DNA from 3 places in the Streptomyces sp. NBC_00523 genome. Region 2 is predicted to be linked to each of the others. Evidence: riboswitches for the same ligand, from Rfam matches in the RefSeq annotation. Region 2 holds a riboswitch; each other region holds the start of a gene.

The links. Region 2 has a riboswitch for cyclic di-AMP ahead of OHS17_RS17575 (M23 family metallopeptidase). Riboswitches for the same ligand answer to the same signal wherever they lie in the genome.
Region 1: another riboswitch for cyclic di-AMP. It lies ahead of OHS17_RS03905 (transglycosylase SLT domain-containing protein); the one in region 2 lies ahead of OHS17_RS17575 (M23 family metallopeptidase).
Region 3: another riboswitch for cyclic di-AMP. It lies ahead of OHS17_RS20700 (C40 family peptidase); the one in region 2 lies ahead of OHS17_RS17575 (M23 family metallopeptidase).

Annotation. Positions count from the first base shown of each region.
Region 1 is NZ_CP107836.1:846,813-854,542, forward strand. Features, by position in the region: gene OHS17_RS03890 (SpoIIE family protein phosphatase) at 1-50, opposite strand, end outside; gene OHS17_RS03895 (antitoxin) at 190-378, opposite strand; gene OHS17_RS03900 (FG-GAP repeat protein) at 495-2,027, opposite strand; gene OHS17_RS03905 (transglycosylase SLT domain-containing protein) at 2,248-3,114, opposite strand; cyclic di-AMP (ydaO/yuaA leader) riboswitch at 3,118-3,302, opposite strand; partial or broken gene OHS17_RS03910 (SDR family oxidoreductase) at 3,738-4,109, shown strand; gene OHS17_RS03915 ((2,3-dihydroxybenzoyl)adenylate synthase) at 4,163-5,686, shown strand; gene OHS17_RS03920 (isochorismatase family protein) at 5,735-6,352, shown strand; gene OHS17_RS03925 (alpha/beta fold hydrolase) at 6,460-7,269, shown strand; gene OHS17_RS03930 (HelD family protein) at 7,449-7,730, shown strand, end outside.
Region 2 is NZ_CP107836.1:3,884,418-3,892,147, reverse strand. Features, by position in the region: gene OHS17_RS17585 (PrsW family intramembrane metalloprotease) at 1-391, shown strand, start outside; gene OHS17_RS17580 (aldo/keto reductase) at 395-1,339, opposite strand; gene OHS17_RS17575 (M23 family metallopeptidase) at 1,526-2,695, opposite strand; cyclic di-AMP (ydaO/yuaA leader) riboswitch at 2,707-2,860, opposite strand; gene OHS17_RS17570 (PP2C family protein-serine/threonine phosphatase) at 3,072-4,235, opposite strand; tRNA gene OHS17_RS17565 (tRNA-Met) at 4,405-4,478, opposite strand; gene OHS17_RS17560 (hypothetical protein) at 4,763-5,059, shown strand; gene OHS17_RS17555 (SHOCT domain-containing protein) at 5,161-5,571, shown strand; tRNA gene OHS17_RS17550 (tRNA-Lys) at 5,633-5,706, opposite strand; gene OHS17_RS17545 (FG-GAP-like repeat-containing protein) at 5,816-7,730, opposite strand, start outside.
Region 3 is NZ_CP107836.1:4,512,801-4,520,530, reverse strand. Features, by position in the region: gene pcrA (DNA helicase PcrA) at 1-2,327, opposite strand, end outside; cyclic di-AMP (ydaO/yuaA leader) riboswitch at 2,489-2,639, shown strand; gene OHS17_RS20700 (C40 family peptidase) at 2,638-3,795, shown strand; gene OHS17_RS20695 (hypothetical protein) at 3,854-4,207, opposite strand; gene OHS17_RS20690 (C40 family peptidase) at 4,517-5,563, shown strand; gene OHS17_RS20685 (GNAT family N-acetyltransferase) at 5,606-6,367, shown strand; gene OHS17_RS20680 (LuxR C-terminal-related transcriptional regulator) at 6,381-7,085, opposite strand; gene OHS17_RS20675 (ATP-binding protein) at 7,069-7,730, opposite strand, start outside.

The sequences.
Region 1 (7,730 bases), 3.0 Mb from region 2:
CCGTCGCTCGGACCGAACGGCAGCCGCCCGGCCGCGCCGTGCCAGGTCACACAGCCAGGATGCTCCCGGGCGGCCGGTGCGGCACGTCGGAGGCGCCCGGCCCGGGCGGACGGCCGGGGGCGCGACGCGCGGAAGCGGTGGACACCACGGCTGTGGCGTCCACCGCTCCCTCACGGTCCGTGCAAGCGCCTACCGGCCCTCACCGGGCGGGCGGCGGTCACCGAGCTGGTCGTTCATCTTCTGCTGAGCCGAGTCGACCTGGCCCTCGTACTTGCCGCCGGTCTTCTTGTCGACGAAGTCGCCGCCCTTCTCGACTCCCTGGCGGGCCTGGTCCGGATGCCCCTTGATCATGTCCTTGATCTTGTCGAGCATGCCCATGACTGACCTCCTAGAGACGCTGACCGTTCCAGCATCCACGCCCCGCCGTGCCCTCGCATTCCGGGACGGCCGGGTCAGGGCGGGGTCAGGGCGGGGTCAGGGCGGGTCCGGGCGGCCTACTCGTCGATCGCCCCGCCGAAGTGGGCCTTCGTCCGGGGGGCGCCGAGCGATCCGCCGTCGAAGGTCCACGATCCGGTGGCCGTCACACCGCCCTGGCCGGCGGGCAGCACCCAGACGACCCCGTTGGACACGTCCTCGCCGGGGGCGGCGGCCAGGAGGCCGTACCGTCCGTCGCCGTCGGGGTCGATCAGGCGCACCTGGCCGCCCCACTGGTCGTTGCTCTCGGGCACCCCGGGGACGTCCGCGGAGTCCTGGTCCCAGGAACGGGCCCCGGCCGCCGTCAGACCGCCGGCCGCTCCGCGCAGCAACCATACGGCTCCGGTGTCGCCCCGGGAGAGGTCCGAGCCCGGCGCGCCGACGTCCTCCAGCGGGGCGCCGATGGCCACGTCCGCGTAACCGTCGCCGTCGGTGTCGGCCACCGACAGATCGCTGCCCCAGCGGTCGCCCTCTTCGGAGACCCCGGGGACGCCCGGGGAGTCCTGCGTCCACCAGACGGGCTCGGTGCCGGGCCCGGCGGCGCCGACGACCGGGCCGTCACCGGCGCTGCCGTAGTAGACGCCGACCACGCCGCCGTCCGGGGAGCCCCCGCTGGTGGCGTCTGGGCGGCGCGGCGTCCCCGTGACGAGGTCGTCGTAGCCGTCGTTGTTGATGTCACCGGAGGCGACGGCGGGGCCGCCGCGCAGGGAGCGCTCGAAGCGGAGCCCCTGGACCTGGCCGGAGAAGTAGGCGGACCAGCCCTCTCCGTGGTTCGGGCCGGCGGCCGTCCCGGAGACGACGAGGTCGGCGAGGCCGTTGCCGTCGTAGTCGCCCGTGGTCAGCGACTTCGGGTCGATCTCGTGTCCGGGTTCGGCCGGGATCACGTTCTCGCGCTGGGCGGGGGCGAGGGGCGCGGCGTCGGCGTCCTTCTTCAGCAGGGCGGGTTCGTAGCGGAAGAGCATGAGGTCGAACAGGTCGGTCACGGCCAGCTCGTCGCCGGGGACGTCGGGGCTGAAGTGGGCGGCCGCGAGGGCGCTGCCGAATCGCGCCCAGGCGGTGGGCTCGCCGGCCTGGAGCCAGTCGCTGTCCGTGCCGGTGAGGCCCTGCGGGGACCCCCAGAGCACGACGGCGCCGCCCGCGTCCGCCAAGGGCTCGATGTCCTCGCCCGGGACGCCGATGATCGCGTCGTCGTAGCCGTCGCCGTTCAGGTCGCCGGTGGCCACGGACTGGCCGAAGGCGTCGCCCGCCTCGGCGGCGCCGCGCACCCCGGCGGTGTTCTGGCTGAAGACGGCGGACGGGCTGGTGCCGAGGCCGCTGCGGGAGCCGTACTGGACGGTGACGAAGCCGGCGCCGGGCTTGCTGTCGATCGTGGCGCCCGAGGCGCCGATGAGCACGTCCTCGTAGCCGTCGCCGTTGAAGTCGGTGTTGCGGTCCTTCGCCTGGACGGCGCCGGGCGCGGACGGACCGGCGTAGGCGGAGGGCGCGGCGATGGCCGCGCCCGTCAGCAGGAGGATCGAGGCCGCGAGAACGGCGGCCGAACGGTACGTACGCACAGGTGGCTCCTTGGATCAAGGATGGCCGGGCGACTCCGGGGGGTGCCGGGAAGAGCCCGCTGTCTTCCCGGACGCCGTGTTCGACACCGCTTGTGCCACAAGGGTTGTACGGCTTTTCCGCGACAAGAGCGTGACGGCATGCGAAAGGGGCGGGAAGAAGCGCTTCCGCTTCTTCCCGCCCCTGTTCACGGCCCTGCCCCGAGCGCGGGGCCGGTTTCGGTCAGTACGCGCCGAAGACGTTGTCCATCGAGCCGTACGTGGCGGCGGCGTAGTTGCACGCGGCCGTGATGTTGGCGACCGGGTCGTAGATGTCCGTCGACGTACCGGGCACGTGGTAGGCGTCGAAGGTGGGCTGGATCACCTGGAGCAGGCCCTTGGAGGGGGTGCCGTTGACGGCGTTGATGTCCCAGTTGTTGATCGCCATCGGGTTGCCCGAGGACTCCCGCATGATGTTGCGGTAGATGCCGTCGTAGCTGCCGGGGATGCCCTGCTGCCCCATGATGGCGAGGGATTCCTTGATCCAGCCGTCGAGGTCGTCGGTGTACGCGACGGCCGCCTGGGTCTCGGCGGGCTTCTCGGCGGCGACCGGGACGGCGGTGCGCTCGGAACGGTCGGCGCGGTCGGCGCTCTCGGTCCGGGGGGCCGTGTCGCCGTTCTTCTCGGCGCTCTCCGCCTTGAATGCGCTCTTCTCGGCGGCCTTCGGGGCAGCGGCCTCGGACTTGGCGCCGATGGTGAGCTTCAGGCCCGGGTGAATGAGGTCGGGGTTGCCGCCGACCGCACCGCGGTTGTCCTTGTAGAGCCGCTCCCAGCCACCGCTGAGGGAATGGCCCTGGGCGATCTTGTAAAGCGAATCGCCGGACACCACGGAATAGGTGGTGGGCGCGGCCTTGCGCGCGGCAATTTCCTTGCCGGCGACGGAAGTCGGGGCCGCGGCCTTTTCGGCGACGACGGTCTTGGCGGGGGCGGCGGAAGCCGATCCGGCCGTGATCAGGGGGAGTGCGAGAACGGCTCCGCCCGCGCTGACGGCGATGAAACCGCGGGTCAGGGACGCGGACTTGGCACGACGGTGCTTACCCGGGATGGGCATGGGGTATTTCCTCTCCGTCGCCTACGAGGTGAGCTGTCGGGTTCGGACTGGAGATGTCCGGTCGCGCATGGCGACTTCACCCCTAGCCGCTCCGGATTCCGGACCGGCGGCAAACCTGGGTCCCCCGCTCCTGCCGTACGTGAGTGGTCGGGTTCCCGGACGGCGGCAGGATTCGGCGTTCCATCCGGATTGATGACGGGACCGTAAGCGAGAAACGACGGCCGGAACAAGCCCGGAATTGCTGATCACAATTGTTTTGCAAGATCAATCAAAGGAAATGCTCATGATCGCCCGCGCCGGGGGAAGTCAAATTTCTTGGCACGACTGGGAACCGGGAGATCGGATTGCGCGTCAGAAACGGCCGACGTGACGCTGCCCACTGAAGCCGGAATGGGGGCGTTCGCCCGTTTTGGTCGCATCTGACCGCATCAAAACCACTCCGAACGCCCGCAATTGGCATTTTGCTCATACACGAGCAAAAGGGACACAGGGTGGCTCGCGACCGGGCGGAATCACCGGTTCCGGCCCTCCGTTCGCGTGATCACTCTATGGTTAGGCTTACCTAAGTGTTGCCGCCCCTGTTCACCGTCCTAGGGCCTGTCGTCAAACTGCCGTCGCCCGCCAACGCCGCCGGCATCCCCCGTACGACCATGGCGGCGTACGCCGCGTCCAAGGCCGCCTCCGTCATGTTCACCAAGTGCCTCGGCCTGGAACCGGCCCCCCTGGGCGTCCGCTGCAACACCGTCTCGCCCGGCTCCACGCTCACCGACATGCAGCGCGGGATGTGGCCGGCCGGTGAGGCGCACGACGACGGGCCCGCCGCGCAGCGCGTCATCGCCGGGGACCTGGCGAGCTACCGCACGGGCATCCCGCTGGGCCGGATCGCCGAGCCGTCCGACATCGCCGAGGCGGTCGCCTTCCTCGTGTCCGACCGGGCCCGCCACATCACCCTGCACGACCTGTACGTCGACGGCGGCGCCACCCTGCGCGCCTGACCCGTCCGCCCGGCGCCCCCGCAAGCGGCTCCTCCCCCTGGAGACCTGAAACGATGACTGCCTCTCCGTACGACGACGCCCCGGCCTGGCCCGCAGAGTTCGCCGCCCGCTACCGCGCGGCCGGCCACTGGCGTGGCGAGACCTTCACGAGCATGCTGCGCGAACGGGCCGAGGCCCACGGCGACCGCGTCGCGCTGGTCGACCCCGCGCCCGAGCGCCGCGCCTGGGCGTACCGGGAGCTGGACGAGCGCGCGGCCCGGCTGGCGGCCGGCTTCCGGGCACGCGGGATAGCCAAGGGCGACCGGGTCGTCGTCCAGCTGCCCAACATCGCCGAGTTCGCCGAGGTCGTCTTCGCCCTCCTCCGGATCGGCGCGCTCCCCGTCTACGCGCTGCCCGCCCACCGCGAGACGGAGATCCCGGGCGAGCACACCGCCCTGTCCGACGTGCCGTGCGACGCGTCCGGGGAGCCCGAGGACGGGCCCGAGCCGCACGACCTGGCCTTCCTCCAGCTGTCCGGCGGCACCACGGGGGTGCCCAAGCTCATCCCCCGTACGCACGACGACTACATCTACTCGCTGCGCGGCTCCAACGAGATCTGCGGCGTCGGCGCGGACACCCGCTTCCTCGTGATCCTGGCCGCCGCGCACAACTTCCCGATGAGCTCGCCCGGCTGGCTCGGCACGCTGTACGCGGGCGGCACCGTCGTCCTGTGCCCGCGCCCCGACCCGGCCACGGCGTTCCCGGTCATCGAACGGGAGCGCGTCACCATGACCGGCATGGTGCCGCCGCTCGCCCTGGTGTGGACGGACGCGGCCGCTTCGGCGGAGCAGGACCTGTCGAGCTTCGAACTGGTCCTCGTCGGCGGCGCCAAATACAGCGAGACGGCCGCCCGGCGCCTCGAACCGGCGCTCGGCTGCCGGCTGATGCAGGTCTTCGGCATGGCCGAGGGCCTCGTCAACTACACCCGGCTGGACGACGACCACGAGACCGTCGTCTCCACCCAGGGCCGGCCGATCTCCGAGGACGACGAGATCCGCATCGTGGACGACGCCGGACAGGACGTCCCCGACGGCGAGTTCGGGCATCTGCTGACCCGGGGCCCGTACACGATCCGGGGTTACTGGCGCGCGCCCGAGCACGACAGGACCGCGTTCACCGAGGACGGGTTCTACCGCACAGGCGACATCGTGCGCCGCACCCCGACCGGCCATCTCGTCGTGGAGGGGCGGGCGAAGGACCAGATCAACCGGGGCGGCGAGAAGGTCGCGCCGGAGGAGATCGAGAACATCATCCTCGCCCACCCCTCGGTGCACGACGTGTCGGTGGTCGGTGTGGCCGACCCCAATCTCGGTGAACGCACCCTGGCGTACGTGATCCTGCGCGAAGGCGCCGAACCGCCCGGGGCGCTCGCCGTCAAGCGGCACGTACGCGAACGCGGAATCGCCGCGTACAAGGTGCCCGACCTCGTCGAATTCGTGGACGCCTTCCCGCAGACCGGGATCGGCAAGGTCAGCAAGAAGGGCCTGCGCACCGACGCGACCCCCGCCTCCGCGTCAACTCCGCCCGCCCAGAACTGAGTCCGCCCCGCGCGGCACCGAAAGGCTCCCCTCACGGCACTTCCCGCCATCGCCCCCTATCCCCTGCCGAGCCCCGGCGAACTCCCGGCGAACCGGGTCGGCTGGACCGTCGACCCGGCGCGCGCCGTGCTGCTCGTCCACGACCTCCAGAACCACTTCCTGCACGCGTACCGCCCCGGCGAGGAGCCGCTGACCGGCATGCTCGCGAACACCGCCCGCGTGATCGAGGCCGCCCGCCGCGCCGGAATCCCGGTGGTGCACTCGGCGCAGCGCGGTGGTCAGAGCGCCGAGGAGCGCGGTCTCCAACTCGACTTCTGGGGGACGGGGATGGCGGACGACCCGGAGGCGCTGGCCTCGCCGGACGAGGTGGCGCCCGCGCCGGGCGACACGGTGCTCACCAGGTGGAAGTACAGCGCGTTCGTCCGCACCGGGCTGGAGTCGCTCATCCGCGACGACGGCCGCGACCAGCTGATGATCACCGGGGTGTACGCGCACATCGGTGTGCTGATGAGCGCCGCCGACGCGTGGATGCGCGACATCCAGGCGTTCGTGGTGGCCGACGCGGTCGCGGACTTCTCCCGCGAGGAGCACGACATGGCGCTGCGCTGGGCGGCGGGCCGCTGCGCGGTCGTGACGACGACGGACGCGCTGCTGAAGGAGATGTGAGCCCGCGCGCCTGACTCCATCATTACCGATACATCTAAAAAGATGCAGTACGGTGGGGTCACCGCCGGCGCCCTCCCCGCCGGTGACCCCACCGGCCGGAAGACCCCATGTTCCTCGACACCGATGGCGCCACCCTGTACTACGAGGTCCGGGGCACCGGTCCGCTGCTACTCGTCTCGCAGAGCGGTGAGGGCGATGCCGGCCGGAGCGCCGACCTGGTCGACCGCCTCACCGACCGGTACACCGTGGTCACGTACGACCGCCGGGGCCTGTCCCGCAGCACCTGCGCCGCCTCCGGGCGGAGCGTGACCATGGAGCAGCACGCCGACGACGCGTACCGACTGCTCGCCGAACTCACCGATGAACCCGCCCTGATACTCGGGTGCAGCATGGGCGCCGCGATCGGGCTCCACCTCGCGGTGACCCACCCCGGCCGGCTGCGCACCCTCGTGGCGCACGACCCGGTCAGCCCCTCCCTGCTGCCCGCGGGCCCGCGCGCCGGGCACGCGGCGGAACTCGCCCGCCTCCAGGAGGTGTACCGGCAGGGCGGGTTGCGGGCCGCCCTCCCGGAGATCGCCCGGGTCCTCGGCATCGACCCGGCCCGCCAGGAGACCGAACCGGACCTGACGCCCATGCCGCTCACCCCGGAGCGGGCCGCCAACTTCGGCTTCTTCATCGCGCGCGACTTCACAGCGGTCATCAAGGCCGAACTCGACACGGAGGCGCTGCGGACATCCCCGGTGCGCATCGTGCCCGCCGGGGGTGCCACCACGGCACCGCACGCCTTCGTCGGACAGTGCGCGCACCGGCTTGCCCGGCTGGCCGGGCGGGAGGTCGTCACCTTTCCCGGCGGGCACAACGGCAACACCACCCACCCCCGCGCGTACGCCGCGCGGCTGCGCGAGGTCCTGGCGTAGACGCGGCCCCGGGTCTCCCGGGGCAAAGAGAAATCCCCGGTCCGCAATTGCGGACCGGGGATTTCCTCACGTATATTGAGTGATTCTGTGCGCCCACAGAAAAAGGCCCGTCACCGGGGGCCAACAAGAATCACCATATCCGTCAGGGAGCTGTTTTGTCAACTCGGGAAACCGCCGAATTGCAGAAGGAACAGGAATACATCGACCGGCTCCACCACCGTGTCGACGTGCTGCGCGGTGACGCCGCCGAGCAGGTCCAAGACGCCCTGACGCCGGTCGGCACCGGCCAGCAGGCCCGGCTCGAACGCGATGTCCTGGTCGCCGAGCGCTCCGGTCTGCTCGCCGCACTGAACGCGGTGGACGGCTCGCTCTGTTTCGGCCGAATCGATCTCACGAACGGCGTCGCGCACCATATCGGCCGTATCGGAATCCGCGAGGACGACACCGAACACACGCCTTTG
Region 2 (7,730 bases):
GGTCGCCGAGTACGAGGCGTTCGCGACGTCCCTGGCCTCCCTGCGCCGACAGGCCGGACTGGGCAGGGCCGACCCGGACTTCGCCGCGCGCGAGCTGGAGCTGCTGCACCACCTGTGGCAGCGCCGCGAGATCGCGGGCCCCGCCCTCGCGTACGCGGCCCGGGCCACGCACCGCCGGCCGCCCGGCTACACGGCCGCCTGGCCACCTCGCCGACCGTACGCGGGCGGGCCCGTGCCCTACGCGTACGGCAACCCGGCCCCGTACAACGGCAACCCGAATCCGTACGGCAACCCGGCCCCGTACAGCGCCCCGCCCACGTACCCGACGACGCAGCCCTACGGTCAACACCCCTACGGCCAACAGCCCCACGCCAACGGGCCGCAGGCCTGATCGCTACGCCGAGGCCGCCGTCAGCGTCGACAGCTCCTCGTCCGTCAGCTCAAGCCCGGCGACCGCCAGCAGGGCGGGCAGCTGGTCGACCGTGCGGGCGGAGGCGATCGGCGCGGCGACCGTCGGGCGGGACGCGAGCCAGGCCAGGGCCACCGTCGCGATCTCGGCGTCCCGGTCCCGCGCCACCGTGTCGAGCGCGGCGAGCACCCGCTGTCCGCGCTCCGACTCCAGGTGACCGGCCGCGCTCCCGGCGCGGGCGCTGTCCACAGCAGTCCCCGGGCGGTACTTGCCGGTGAGGAAGCCGGCGGCCAGCGCGTAGTACGGGACGGCCGCGAGCCCGGCGTCGGCGGCGGTGTCCTGGAGCTCGCCCTCGTAGGTGTCCCGGGACACGAGGTTGTAGTGCGGCTGGAGCGCCACATAGCGGGCCAGGCCCTCGCGTTCGGAGAACTCCAGCGAGGCGCGCAGCCGCGCGGCGCTGATGTTGGAGGCGGCGATCTCGCGGACCTTGCCCTCCTTCACCAGCTCGTCGAGGGCCGTGATGATCTCCTCGACCGGGACCGTCTCGTCATCGAAGTGTGTGTAGTACAGGTCGATGTGGTCCGTGCCGAGGCGGCGCAGCGACTCCTCGGCGGCCGACTTGATCGTGGGCGCCGAGAGGCCCTTGTAGCCGGGCAGCGCACCGACCTTGGTGGCCACCACGACGTCGGACCGGTTGCCGCGCGACGCGAGCCACTTGCCGATGACCGTCTCCGACTCGCCGCCCTCGTTGCCGGGCACCCAGTGCGAGTAGGCGTCGGCGGTGTCCACGAAGTTGCCGCCTGCCGCCGCGTACGCGTCGAGGACGGCGAAGGACTGGGTCTCGTCAGCGGTCCAGCCGAAGACGTTTCCACCGAGGCAGAGCGGGAAGACCTGGAGGCCCGACGGGCCGAGATTGCGCAGTGAAGTCATAGGTGGAACAACAGCTTCCGGGCTATCCGCTATTCCGTGCCATCTACATCCGGCAGGCTGCTCCCTGCGGAGGCTGCCGCTGTACGCGAACCGGCAGCCCTGACGTCGGGGGGGGGTGTGCGTCAGGGCTGCCGGGGTTCGGAAGGCCGCGTGCGGGGAAGGGCCGGGGTGCCGGAGGAGGAGTCCTCAGACCGTCAGGCCGCGGGCGCGCAGCCAGGCCATCGGGTCGATGCCGGTGCCGTCCGGGGTGTGGACCTCCAGGTGGAGGTGCGGGCCGGTCACGTTGCCGGTCGCGCCGACGCGGCCGATGGTGTCGCCGGTGGTGACCTTCTGGCCGACCGTGACGCCGATCGAGGACTGGTGGCAGAACCACAGCTCGGTGCCGTCCTCCAGCTCCAGCACCGTGCGGTAGCCGTAGGCGCCGGACCAGCCGGCCGACTTGATGGTGCCGGTGTGGATGGCCTTGATCGGGGTGCCGGTCGGGGCCGCGAAGTCGAGGCCCGTGTGGTAGCCGGAGGACCACATGGAGCCGGCCTCGCCGAACGTCGAGGTGATCGTGTACGAGGAGGTGGGGATGGCGTAGCTGGCGGCGAGCTTGGCCAGGCGCAGCGCCTCGGCCTTCTTCTTCGCCTCCTCCTCCGCCTTCTTCTTCTCAGCGGCGGCCTTGGCCTCGGCCTCGTCCTGCTGCTTCTTCGCCTCGGCGGCCGCCTTCTCGGCAGCGGCCTTCTCCTCGGCCGCCTTCGCCTCGGCGTCGGCGGCGCCCTGCTGCTGTTCGGCCTGCTGGAGGATGCGGGCGCGCAGCGCCTCACCGGCGTCCGTGGTGCCCTGCTCGGCCTCGGCGGTCGTGATGCCGGCGGTCGTCAGCGGGGCGGCGGCGGTGGCGGTCGCGGGGGTTTCGGCCTCGCTCTCACCGGAAAAGAACGCGCCCACGCCGGGAAGGGACTTGGCGTCGGGGAGATTGCCCGTGATGGAATCGGGAAGAGAGATGGAGACCGGCGGCTTGCTCTGCGCGGTGGCCATGCCTCCCGCACCGACGGCCGCGATGACACCGACGCCGAGGACGGTGGAGCTACGGGCCAGACCATTGCGCTGCTTGGCGACACGGTGCTTGCCGCGGACGGGGCGGACGGACTCCTCGGTGGGGTTCCATTCCTCCCAGGTCCGCTCGGAGTCGGCGTCGTCGGCGCGGAAGCCGCTGCCGTAACCGGCGCCGGTGGCAAAGCCATTGCCCCGGTCGGTCGCGTAGTCGCCGCCCTGTTCCGGGATGTAAGCGGTGCCGGGGCCGGACGCAAAGTCGGCGCCGTACTCGGGCACGAACCGGGAAGGTGATTCGGGGGCAGGCTTGTTGGACGCCACGCGGGCGCGCTCCTTTCCTTCCTTCTCGCCTACCGGGTTAGCTGACGGGTTCGGAGCAGGAAGGTCTCCTACGGGTTCCTCCGCCTCTTGTGAAGACGAAGATGCCCGATTCACCCCATGTAGGTGGTTCCCCGGTTCCCTTGCGGAATTCGGCGCACGCGCGCGGCGCCGTCCCTGACGACGGCTGGGACAACCGCGCTGCGTTATCGAACGTTAATAGACAGACGGGTCCGATTCCAAGCTGTTCCCACTGATCGTTCACGCGCCCGGCCTGGACTTTACGGGACACAACCGGGTGGAATCGGGCGAGTTGATCGACGCTCAGCCACTACGCGTTTTCTGACGTTGCGTCAAATGTTATGCGGAGCGACGCTCCTCAGTCACGCAGCGTGGTACCCCCCTTGATGATCTTCACCGTCCTGCGCCGGTCGGGCTGTCCCTTGGCCGGCCGGGCCACCGCGAGCAGCGCCATGTCGTCGGTCGACTCGCCCCCCGTATGCAGCCGTACGTCGTCGGTCAGCGCGGACAGCAGCTCCTCGGGACCCGGGAAGAGCCGCCCGCGCAGCCGTTCCGCCGGGTCGTAGAAGACACCCTCGGCGTCACGGGCCTCCGACAGGCCGTCCGTGTAGAACAGCAGCGTCCCGCCGGGCGGCAGCTCCCACTCGTCCGAGCGGTCCGGCCGCACCCCCAGGTCCATGCCCAGCGGCAGCGCGGGCTCCGTGGGCGTCAGCGCCTCCACCGCCCCGTCCCCGCGCAGCAGCAGCGGCTCGGGGTGGCCCCGGTTCACGATCCGCACGAACTGTCCGCCCGGCCGGATCTCTGCGAGCGCGGCGGTCACGAACTCCTCGAACTCATCGAAGCCGCCACCCCGCGTCGACTCACGCGCCAGCGCCCGCTCCAGCCGCTGCGCCACGCCCTCCAGCGACTTCTCGTGCTCCGCCGCCTCGCGGAACGCCCCGATCACCACCGCCACCGCGCCGACCGCCTCCAGCCCCTTCCCGCGTACGTCCCCCAGCACGAGCCGTACGCCGTACGGAGTGTCGGCGGCCGCGAAGAGGTCGCCCCCGACGAACTCGTCCGCCTGCGCCGCCTCGTACCGCGCGGCCACCTGGAGTCCGCCGATCCGCTCCGGCGGGACGGGGAGCACGGCTCGCATGGCCGTCTCGGCGATGATCCGGGCGGACGCCAGCTGCTCGCTGCCGCGCCGCACGACCCGGTTGATCACACACGCCTGGACGGCGACCGTGAGCACGGTGAGCATCTCGATGAACGAGACCACCTCGACCAGGTCGCCGGTGTAGAGCCGGATGCCCGCGACGGCGAGCACTGCGGCGATCCCGATCCGGATCGTGGTGCCCAGACCGAAGAAGGGCGCGGCGATCAGCGGGGCGGCCGCGAAGATCGGGACGGCCGTGAAGGAGGGCGGCGTGAAGAGGTCGAACACCACCCCGATGACGATCATCGTCACCGGCAGCACCCGGACGAACCGGCGGCTGCCCGCGCCGTCGGGCCCGCGCCACCGTCGCTCCCACTTCCTCACCTGCGGTCTCCTGCCCGGTGCGGCCACGGCCGGTACCGCGCACCTCCCCCAGCCTCGCGCCCGCCCGGCCACCGGGCGAGTCCTCGGCCGCCGAAGGGGCGACAACGCGTATGCGCCGACAACGCATCAGGCCCGGCACGCTGCATGCGTGCCGGGCCTGATCCTTCAGTAGCGGGGACAGGATTTGAACCTGCGACCTCTGGGTTATGAGCCCAGCGAGCTACCGAGCTGCTCCACCCCGCGTCGGTGAACCCAACTCTACGGCATCTTCGGAGCTCTCATGACCACCACCCGTCCCGCGCACCCCGTGCGCACCGGCGGCGCGGACCACGGCCGCCCTTGACCCGAACCCCAAAGTGCCGAAAACGAGAAGGTGTTGCGAGGAACATGTGTTCTGACGCAAGGTATCTGCTGCACCCCCCGGCTCGGTGGGCTGCCCGTGTGAGCAGGCCCCGACCGCGCATGCCGGCGCGCGCGGAGAGCTGCTCCCGGTCTCTGATCGCAGCCTGTCTGGAGGGCTCTCGACCATGGCCGCACCGCTCGCCGCCTCCGATAACACCCCCGCCCCCTCGGCCACCCCGCCGTCACCCGCACGCGCCGCCGCCAAGAGCGGCCTCATCGGCGGTGTGATGGGCGCGGCGATGAGCGCGGCGGTGAACTACCTGGCGATCGGCCTCCCGGGCAGCGCGTCCGTCAACGCGGTCAACCACGCGATATCGGGCCTGATCAGCGGATTCCTCGCCGGTTTCATCGGCATCATGGTCCACAGCAAGAAGACGGCGGCGGCGGCCGCGGCCACCGCCCCCTCCGAGCCGGAGAAGTAGCCACCGCCCTCCACAGCGCTCCCCCTCCAACGGGCGCACGGACCCATATGGCGATATGACTGATTTCAGACTCAGCCATTTCGAGGCTCCGGGAGTGGACGATGGACGACTATCCCCTGCTCAACCTGTTCTGGACGATGCTCTGGTTCTTCCTCTGGATCATGTGGCTCTTCCTCCTCTTCCGGGTCATCATGGACATCTTCCGCAGCGATGACCTGAGCGGCTGGGCGAAGGCCGGCTGGCTGATCCTGGCGCTGGTACTGCCCTATCTGGGCGTGCTGATCTACGTGATCGCCCGCGGCAAGTCCATGGGCAAGCGCGACGTCCAGGAAGCGAAGGAACGCGACGCCGCCTTCAAGGCGTACATCAGGGACGCGGCGGGTACGGAGGGCGGCAGCCACCACAAGAGCGGCGGCCACGTCGAGGACCTGTCGAAGCTCGCCGACCTCAAGGACAAGGGCGCGATCACCGAGGAGGAGTACCAGCGAGCGAAGTCGAAGCTCCTGGTCTGACGCCCGCCCCCGCACACGACGGAGCCCCGGGTCGCGCACGCGCTGACCCGGGGCCACGAGGTAGGCCGTGTGGGACTCGAACCCACAACCAACGGATTAAAAGTCCGCTGCTCTGACCAATTGAGCTAACGGCCCTCGGCACATCACCCCCGAGCATAGCCCGCCCCGGCCGCGCAGCCGATCGGGTATCGACCACGCGGCCCCGTCACCGGGTGGGGCGGGCTCAGGACTCAGGGCCGAGGGCTCAGAAGATGGCCTTGTACGTCTGCCAGCCGGTGGCGATCTGCGTACGGGCTCCGAAGGAGCCCTTGCCGTTGCCGTTGTTGCGGAACAGCTTGCCCGCCGAGTCGCGCACGACGAAGTCGTTCCGGCCGTCGCCGTTCAGGTCGCCGACGCCGATCAGCGCGTTGTACGAGCTGCCCCAGTCCGAGAACACCTTCACGCGCGGCGCGAAGCGGCCGTTGCCCAGGCCGTTGTAGCGCCACAGGCCGCCGTTGCGGTCGTGGCCGAGCAGGTCGGGGACGCCGTCGCCGGTGATGTCGCCGACGCCGGTGATCTGGGCGTACGTCCGCCAGTCGGTGTTGATCCGGGTCTTCGGGAGGAACTTCCCGGCGGCCGTGCCCGCGTAGAAGTAGATGTCCCCGGTGGACGTCTGACGGGCGACGAGGTCGGCCCGCCCGTCGCCGTTCAGGTCGCCGGGTGACGTCAGCACGTCGTACTGCTGCCAGCCGCCGCCGATCACGGTGTGCTTGCCGGCCGGCTTGTAGCCGGAGGTGCCGCAGTTGCCTTCGTACCGGCGCAGTTCACCGCCGGGCATCCGGACGAACAGGTCGGAGCAGCGGTCGCTGCCGGTGTCCGCGAAGGGCACGGCGAGGGTGCCGGCCGGCCAGCCGGTCCCGGACGCCTTGCCGCTGAAGACACCCGAGCCCTGCCCGAACTGGATGGTCAGGTCCCCGTGCGAGTTGAGCGTGACGAGGTCGCCGATGCCGGAGCGGCCCTGGTCGTGGAAGCCCGCCTTGCCGCCGCCGACCGAGATGGTCCCGTTGGCGGTGTACTTCCCCGAACCGTCCTCGGCCGTCGCCGTCAGGGTCCAGGTGTGCGTGCCGTTGCCCGTGTATCCGCCCGCGTCCGTCAGGCCGTCCCAGTTGACGTCCGCCTCGGTGCCGTCACCGCCCTTGAGGGTGCGCACCGTGCGGCCCGTCCAGTCCTTGACGGCGTACGTCCAGGAGACGGGCTTGTTGAACTGCCAGCTGCTGTTCCAGCTCTCCAGTCCGTCGACGCCCTTGATGTCCATGTACGCGTCGCCGAGATCGGAGGCGATCTTCGCGAGGGACTGCGCGGGCACCCCGCTGGGCACGACGTGCAGGGTCTGCGCGGCGTCGAGATACGCGATGTCGCCGCCGAACTTGTCCACCGCCCAGGTCAGCCGCCGCTGGTCGGCGGTCTTCCCCGCCGGGAGCGCCGCAATCACGCGCGGGGCGGCCGCCTTGCCCGTGTGGAAGTCGGTGAGCAGCAGCTCACCCGCGCTCCGGTCGTGCCGGACGAGGTAGCCGTCGCCGACGAGGGCGGGCCCGGACGGCACGGTGAACGACTTCTTCGCCGTACGGTCGTACACGCCCGCGGCACCGGTCGTCCCGCAGTTCCAGTAGAGCCAGCGGCCGACCGCGCGCACCTCCTTGATCACGCAGGGGGCGCCGGTGGCCGCCGTCTCCACGACCTTCTTCGTCCCCAGGTCGGTCGCGCTGAGCGCCCCGGTGGTGGTCGCCGCCCAGAGCGTCGTCCCCCAGACGGAGGCCGCGCTCGGGGTGCGGACGACGGGGTCGGCGGTCGAGGTGTAGCCCGGGTACATGCCCGCCTGCTGCTTGGCGGGGGAACCGCCGTTGACGACGTAGGCGCGCCCCGTCGTGTCCACGATCCGCGCGGTACCGGCCGGGTAGTGGGTCCCGGTCCCGTGGTACGAGTTTCCGGGCGCCCGGAACTGCACGCTCTCGGTGCCGGCGTCGTCGCCGTCGACGAACACCACGCCGACGTCCCCGTGGCCCGAGGCCATGAGGTCGACGCACGCGCCGTTGTCGCAGGGCACCGTCCTGAGGTGCGCGTCGTTGGCGTACGTCCCGGCGAAGGCGAGGCTCTGACGCTCCCCCACGGTCGTGGCGTCG
Region 3 (7,730 bases), 630 kb from region 2:
CCCAGGCCGAACTGGTCGTGCGTGACCCGGTCGCCCGCCACCAGCGTGATCGTCGGCTTGTCCGAGGTCCGCCGGGTCGCGAAACCGGAGGGGCCGGAGCGGGCACGGGAGGCGGAGAGCGACGAGGTGATGCCCGAGGTGGGGCCCGCCGGGGCGGCCATCGGGCCCTTCCGTTTCCACTCCAGGTGCTGGTCCGGGATCTCCTCCAGGAACCGCGACGGCGGGTTGTACGAGGGCTGGCCCCAGGCGCTGCGCATGGCGGCCCGGGTCAGATACAGCCGCTCGCGGGCGCGGGTGATGCCGACGTAGGCGAGGCGGCGCTCCTCCTCCAGCTCCTTGACCTGGCCGAGCGCCCGCATGTGCGGGAAGACGCCGTCCTCCATGCCGGTCAGGAAGACGACCGGGAATTCGAGGCCCTTCGCGGTGTGCAGGGTCATCAGCGTGATGACGCCGGAGCCGTCGGTGTCCTCGTCGGGGATCTGGTCGGAGTCGGCGACGAGCGCCACCTTCTCCAGGAACTCCGCGAGCGTGCCCGCGCCCTCCTCCTCGCCCCGGTCCTGCTCGAATTCGAGGGCGACGGCCGCGAGCTCCTGAAGGTTCTCGATGCGGGTCTCGTCCTGCGGGTCGGTGGACGCCTGGAGCTCGGCGAGATAGCCCGTACGCTCCAGGACCGCTTCCAGCACCACGGCGGGACCGGCGCCGGACTCCACGACCGTGCGCAGCTCCTCCATCAGCGTGTTGAACCGCTTGACGGCGTTGGCGGAGCGGGCGGCCATGCCGTACGCCTCGTCCACGCGGCGCAGCGCCTGCGGGAAGGTGATCTTCTCGCGCAGCGAGAGCGCGTCGATCATGGCCTCGGCGCGCTCGCCGATGCCGCGCTTGGGCACGTTGAGGATGCGGCGGAGCGGGACGGTGTCCTCGGGGTTGGCGAGGACCCGCAGGTAGGCCAGGACGTCCCGGACCTCCTTGCGCTCGTAGAAGCGGACGCCGCCGACGACCTTGTAGGGCAGGCCGACGCGGATGAAGATCTCCTCGAAGACACGGGACTGCGCGTTCGTCCGGTAGAAGACGGCGACGTCGCCGGCCTTCGCGTCGCCCGCGTCCGTGAGGCGGTCGATCTCCTCGGCGACGAACTGCGCCTCGTCGTGCTCGGTGTCCGCGACGTAGCCCGTGATGCGGGCGCCGGTGCCCGCGTTGGTCCAGAGGTTCTTGGGGCGGCGGCTCTCGTTGCGCTCGATGACCGCGTTGGCGGCGGACAGGATCGTCTGGGTGGAGCGGTAGTTCTGCTCCAGGAGGATCGTCGTCGCGTCCGGGTAGTCCTCCTCGAACTGGAGGATGTTGCGGATGGTCGCGCCCCGGAAGGCGTAGATCGACTGGTCGGCGTCACCCACGACACACAGCTCGGCGGGCGCGTTCTCCGGACCGGCCGGGCCGACCAGCTCGCGCACCAGCGTGTACTGGGCGTGGTTGGTGTCCTGGTACTCGTCCACCAGGACGTGCCGGAAGCGGCGGCGGTAGTGCTCGGCGACGTCGGGGAAGGCCTGGAGCAGGTGGACCGTCGTCATGATGATGTCGTCGAAGTCCAGCGCGTTGGCCTCGCGCAGCCGGGCCTGGTACATCGCGTACGCCTGGGCCAGGGTCTTCTCGAAGCCGTCGGCGGCCTGCCCGGCGAAGGTCTCCTCGTCGATGAGCTCGTTCTTGAGGTTGGAGACCTTGGCGGTGAAGGACTTCGGCGGGTAGCGCTTCGGGTCCAGCTCCAGATCGCGGCAGACCAGGGCCATGAGCCGCTTGGAGTCGGCCGCGTCGTAGATCGAGAACGAGGACGTGAAGCCCAGCTTCTTGGACTCGCGGCGCAGGATGCGGACGCAGGCGCTGTGGAAGGTCATGACCCACATGGCGTTGGCCCGGGGCCCGACCAGCTGCTCGACGCGCTCCTTCATCTCGCCGGCGGCCTTGTTGGTGAAGGTGATCGCCAGGATCTGGCCGGGGTGGACGCCCCGCTCGGCCAGCAGGTGGGCGATGCGGTGGGTGAGCACCCTGGTCTTGCCGGAACCGGCGCCGGCGACGATGAGCAGGGGCGACCCGGAGTGCACGACGGCGGCGCGCTGCTCGGTGTTCAGCCCGTCGAGCAGCGCCTCGGGGTCGATGACGGGGCGGTGTGCGCCGTCGCGGTAGTACGCGTCACGGGGCGGCGGGGGCCCGTCGAACACGCCCGCGAACAGGTCCTCCGGCACCGCTTCGGGTGCGGGGTCCTCGGGGGGCGGCGGGGCCGCGTCCTCCTCCTGCTGGAGGCCGGCCAGGAAACTGTCGTCAAAGAGGCTGCTCATCGCTGTCCGAGTCTAAAGCTCTCCACTGACACCCGGCCCCGCTCCGAAAAGGTCACGGAAATGTATCGGGCATATCGCACACCAACCTTCACAGCGGCCCCGTCAGTTGGCTAGCGTGCACGTTCGGACGGCCCGTACCCCCAGAGGCGACCTACGCCGAGCGTGCCGCCACGCCGAATCCGGGCCCGCCCGGAACCGGGGACCCACACGCAGCACCGGGGTGAATCGGTCCTTCCCCACCGGACCGTAGGGCAGCCTTCCGTTCCGCCCGAACCCGACAGCTAACCCGGTAGGCGGTCCACGGAAGGAGATGCCGGCCTTGGCGTCGCATCGCAAACCGCGCCCCCGGGTGCGTTCCACCGTCCCCGCGGTCGGGCTGACCTCGGCCGCGCTGGCATCGGTGACCCTGCTGTCCTCGCAGAGCGCGATGGCCGCGCCCGCGCCGAAGCCGAGCATCGAGGAAGTCCAGAAGAAGGTCGACGACCTCTACCGGCAGGCCGGCAACGCGACCCAGAAGTACAACCAGGCCAAGGAGGCCACGGACCAGCAGAAGTCCAAGGTCGACGCGCTCCTGGACGACGTGGCCAAGCGCACAGAGAAGGTGAACGACGCCCGCAGGACGCTGGGGAACTACGCCGCCGCCCAGTACCGCAACGGCGGCCTCGCGCCGACCGCGACCTTCTTCCTGGCCGACGACCCGCAGTCGTTCTTCGACCAGACCCACCTCATGGACCGCATGGCCGAGCGCCAGCAGCAGGCGGTCGCGAACTTCCGCACGCAGCAGGCGAAGGTGTCCAAGCAGCGGGCCGAGGCCGTGGAGAGCCTGGAGACGCTGACCGAGTCGCAGGCCTCGCTGCGCACCAGCAAGCAGGACGTCCAGACGAAGCTGACCGAGGCCCGGACGCTGCTGTCGAAGCTGACCGCCGAGGAGAAGGCGCGCCTGGCGGAGCTGGAGCGGAAGAAGGAGGCGGAGGCCAAGCGGAAGGCCGCGGAGCTGGCGAAGAAGCAGGCCGCCGCCAAGAAGGAGGCCGAGCAGAAGGCCAAGGAGGCGGGCGGCAGCAGCGGTACGGAGACGGGCTCCGGCTCCGGCTCCGGTACGGGCTCCGACAGCAGCGCCTCCACGAAGGCGGAGAAGGTCCTCGCGTTCGCCCGCGCCCAGATCGGCAAGCCGTACGTCTGGGGGGCGACCGGCCCCGCCTCGTACGACTGCTCGGGGCTGACGCAGGCGGCCTGGAAGGCGGCGGGCGTCGACATCCCGCGCACCACCTGGGACCAGGTGAACGTCGGGACGCGGGTCGCCACGGCGGATCTGCAGCCGGGTGACCTGGTGTTCTTCTACGACGACATCAGCCACGTCGGGATCTACAAGGGCGACGGGATGATGATCCACGCGCCGAAGCCCGGGGCGAACGTGCGCGAGGAGTCGATCTACTACATGCCGATCTACGGGAGTGTGCGCCCCGCCTGACCGGGGAAGAGGGCCGGTCCGCACGGGCCGGCCCCCTCTTGCGGGGCGCGTCCGCCGCTCAGGTCCAGAGCGTGGCGATGAAGATGTTCGCCAGGGTCAGCGCGCCGACCGCCGCGAAGACCCCCTTCTCGACCTTCTCCTCGTCCCGCTTGACGTAGACGAGCCCCAGGATCACGACCAGGAACAGCAGCTTGACGCCGATCTTGACGTTGTTCACGGGGTGGTCGTCGGCCTGGTCCAGGCCGACGAGGGCGACGCCGGTGACGAGCATGGTCAGCGCGCCGTGCAGCATGCCGGGGACGAACCGGGCGGTGCCGGCCTTCATCGCCTTCATCTGGCCGAGGAAGCCGCCGAGCAGGGCGGCGATGCCGATGATGTGCAGGGCGACGACGAAATCGATGAGTACGCGCATGGTTCCGCACCCTAGAACCCTCTCTCCGGACGGCTCCGGGCAGGGTGGGGCCTACGGGCCGCTTGAATGATGAATGCACTTTTTGCCTGATTCTGTGGCCCTTTTCCCGGTCACTCAGGCTTCATGTGCGGTCATTCTGCGACAATGCCACGCCAAGAGCGGGCAATAACCGTCATAACGACACCTTCCCGTGACCTCGGATTAGCGTCCCTTCCCGGTGGCCGTGGAACAGGGACCGTCCTCGCCGGCCACCGGAGAAGCCCGCCGGTATACCCCGTCGGGCCGTCGCACGGAAGGACGCCCGCCCCCGTGGCAGCGCATCGCAAACCCAGGCAGCGCCTCACCACCGCCTCCGCGGCCCGCACCGCGGCGACCCTCGCCGTCGCCGGAGCCGCAACGGCCGCCGTGCTGCCGGGAGCCGCGCACGCGGACCCCGCACCCACCGCGAAGCAGGTCAAGGCCCAGGTGGACCGGCTGTACCGGGAGGCGGAGGTCGCCACCGAGAAGTACAACGGCGCGAAGTCCGAGGCGACCGCCGCCGCCAAGTCGGTCGACGCCCTGCGCGACGAGGCCGCCCGCAGGACCGCCCGCCTCAACACCGCCCGCGACGTGCTCGGCGCGTACGCCGCCGCGCAGTACCGGTCCGGCGGGATCGACCCCTCCGTGCAGCTGGCGCTCTCCTCCGACCCGGACCAGTACCTGCGTCGCGCCACCTACGCGGAGCGGGCCGGTGAGCGCCGGGCCACCGAGGTGCGCTCGGTGCGCCGCCAGGTCGCGGAGATCGCCCAGGTACGCGCCGAGGCGGCCGGGAAACTCACCGAGCTGGCCTCCCGACAGGCCGCCCTGAAGGAGCACCGGGCGACCGTCCGCGCCAAGCTGGCCGAGGCCCGCCGCCTGCTCGCCCGCCTCACCCCGGCCGAGCGCGCCTCCTACGAGGCCTCCGAGGACGGGCGCGGGGCCGGTCACGCCGACCGCAGCGCGCCGCGCGCCGCCGTGGCCGCGCCCAACGCGCGCGCCGCCCAGGCGGTCGCCTTCGCGTACAACTCCCTGGGCAAGCCGTACGTGTGGGGCGCGACCGGGCCCAACTCCTTCGACTGTTCCGGGCTGACCCAGGCCGCCTGGCGCGCCGCCGGGGTCTCGCTGCCCCGGACCACGTACACGCAGATCAACGCCGGGCAGCGGGTGCCGCGCTCCCAGCTGGCCCCCGGGGACCTGGTGTTCTTCTACTCGGGCATCAGCCATGTCGGCCTGTACATCGGGAACGGCCGGATGATCCACGCGCCGCGCCCCGGGGCCCCGGTCCGGATCGCGCCCATCGACGAAATGCCCTTCGCGGGGGCGACCCGGGTGGCATAGGCTCCGGCCCTCCGAAGCCAACGGCCCGAAGGACACCCGCACATGCCGATGGACGCCGACGTCCAGACCCATGCCCGTACGCTCACGCTGCGCTCCCCGGACCACGTCCGGGTCGGGCCCTTCGTGATCCGCTACAACCCGAACTGGTCGCTGAAGTACGCCAACTACGCGATCCCGGACCAGGACGCGGAGCCGACGCCCGGCGAACTCGACGCGCTCATAGCGGCGTTCCGCGAACGGGACCGGATGCCCCGGCTGGAGTTCCTGCCCGGCTGGGCGCCCGCCGTCGAACCGGCGCTGCTCGCCGCCGGGTTCACCGTCGAGAACCGCGCCCCCGTCCTCGCCTGCGCCCCCGGCGACCTGGTGGACCCGAAGCCGGTCGCGGACCTGGTCACGGCCGAGCCCGCCACCGACGCGGCGTTCGCGGCCGCCGCGCTCGTCCAGCACCTGGGCTACGGCGGGGAGGGCGAGCCCGAGGACGGCACGGTCGGGTGGCTGCGCAACGCGGTGGCCGGCGGCGGGGTCGCCGCGCTCGCGACGGTGGGCGGCGTGCCGGCGGGCGCGGGCGGCTGCTCGGTCCCGGTGGACGGGCTCAGCGAACTGGCGGGCCTGGCGGTCGGCGCGGACTTCCGCCGCCGGGGCATCGGCGCCGCGCTCTCCGCCCACCTGACGCGCACCGCGTTCGACCGGGGCTGCCGGGTGGTGTGGCTGGAGCCGGGCGACGCCGACGTGGAGCGGATCTACGCCTCGATCGGCTACCGCAGGATCGGCGAGAAGCTGAACATCTCGCTCGACCCGGCCTGATCCTGGAGAGTCCCTAGACCAGCCGTCGCGCGGTCGCCCAGCGGGTCAGTTCGTGGCGGTTGGAGAGCTGGAGCTTGCGCAGCACCGCCGAGACGTGGGACTCGACCGTCTTCACCGAGATGAACAGCTGCTTGGCGATCTCCTTGTACGCGTAGCCCCGGGCGATCAGGCGCAGCACCTCGCGTTCGCGCTGGGTCAGCCGGTCCAGGTCCTCGTCGACCGGGGGCGCGTCCGTGGAGGCGAAGGCGTCGAGAACGAAGCCGGCCAGGCGGGGCGAGAAGACGGCGTCGCCGTCCTGGACGCGGAAGACCGAGTCGACCAGGTCGGTGCCGGTGATCGTCTTGGTGACGTACCCCCGGGCGCCGCCCCGGATGACGCCGATGACGTCCTCGGCGGCGTCCGACACGGACAGCGCGAGGAAGCGCACCGGGTTCTCGGCGGCGCCCATCAGGGGCGCGCAGCGGCGCAGCACCTCGACGCCGCCGCCGCCGGGGAGGTGGACGTCGAGGAGGACGACCTCGGGGCGGGTCGCCGTGATGACGGTGACCGCCTGGTCGACGTCGGCCGCCTCGCCGACGACCTCGACGCCGGTCTCCTCGGTGCGGCCGATCTCGGCCTGTACCCCGGTGCGGAACATCCGGTGGTCGTCGACGAGCACGACTCGTACCCGGCGCTCCGGGTTCTCCTGGCCCCCGGCCGCCTCACTGGTCCCGTTCATCGCTCGTCCTCTCCATCTCAAGCTCGACCTCGGTGCCCCCGCCGGGCACCGAACGCAGCCGGGCCGTGCCGCCGTTGCGCTGCATCCGGCCGATGATCGATTCTCGTACGCCCATTCTGTCCCCCGGAACGGAGTCCAGGTCGAATCCCGGGCCCCGGTCGCGCACGGAGACGAAGACCGTGCGGCCCTCGACCTCCGCGTAGACCTGGACGGCGCCGCCCTCGCCACCGTACTTGGCGGCGTTGACCATCGCCTCGCGTGCGGCCTGCATCTGCGCGGCCAGCTTCTCGTCCAGCGGGCAGTCGCCGACGACGACGACCTCCAGCGGGACGCCGTGCTTGTCCTCGACCTCGGCGGCGGCCCGTTTGACGGCCTCGGCCAGGGTTTCCGGCTCGTCGTCCTCGTCCTTGCCGGTGCCCTCGGGGTTGTACAGCCAGTTGCGCAGTTCGCGTTCCTGGGCGCGGGCGAGCCGGCGGACCTCGCCGGCGTCGTCGGCGTTGCGCTGGATCAGGGTGAGGGTGTGCAGCACGGAGTCGTGGACGTGGGCGGCGACCTCGGCGCGCTCCTGGGCCCGGATGCGCATGAGGCGTTCCTCGGAGAGGTCCTGGGTCATGCGGACGAGGTAGGGGCCGGCGAGGAGGGCGA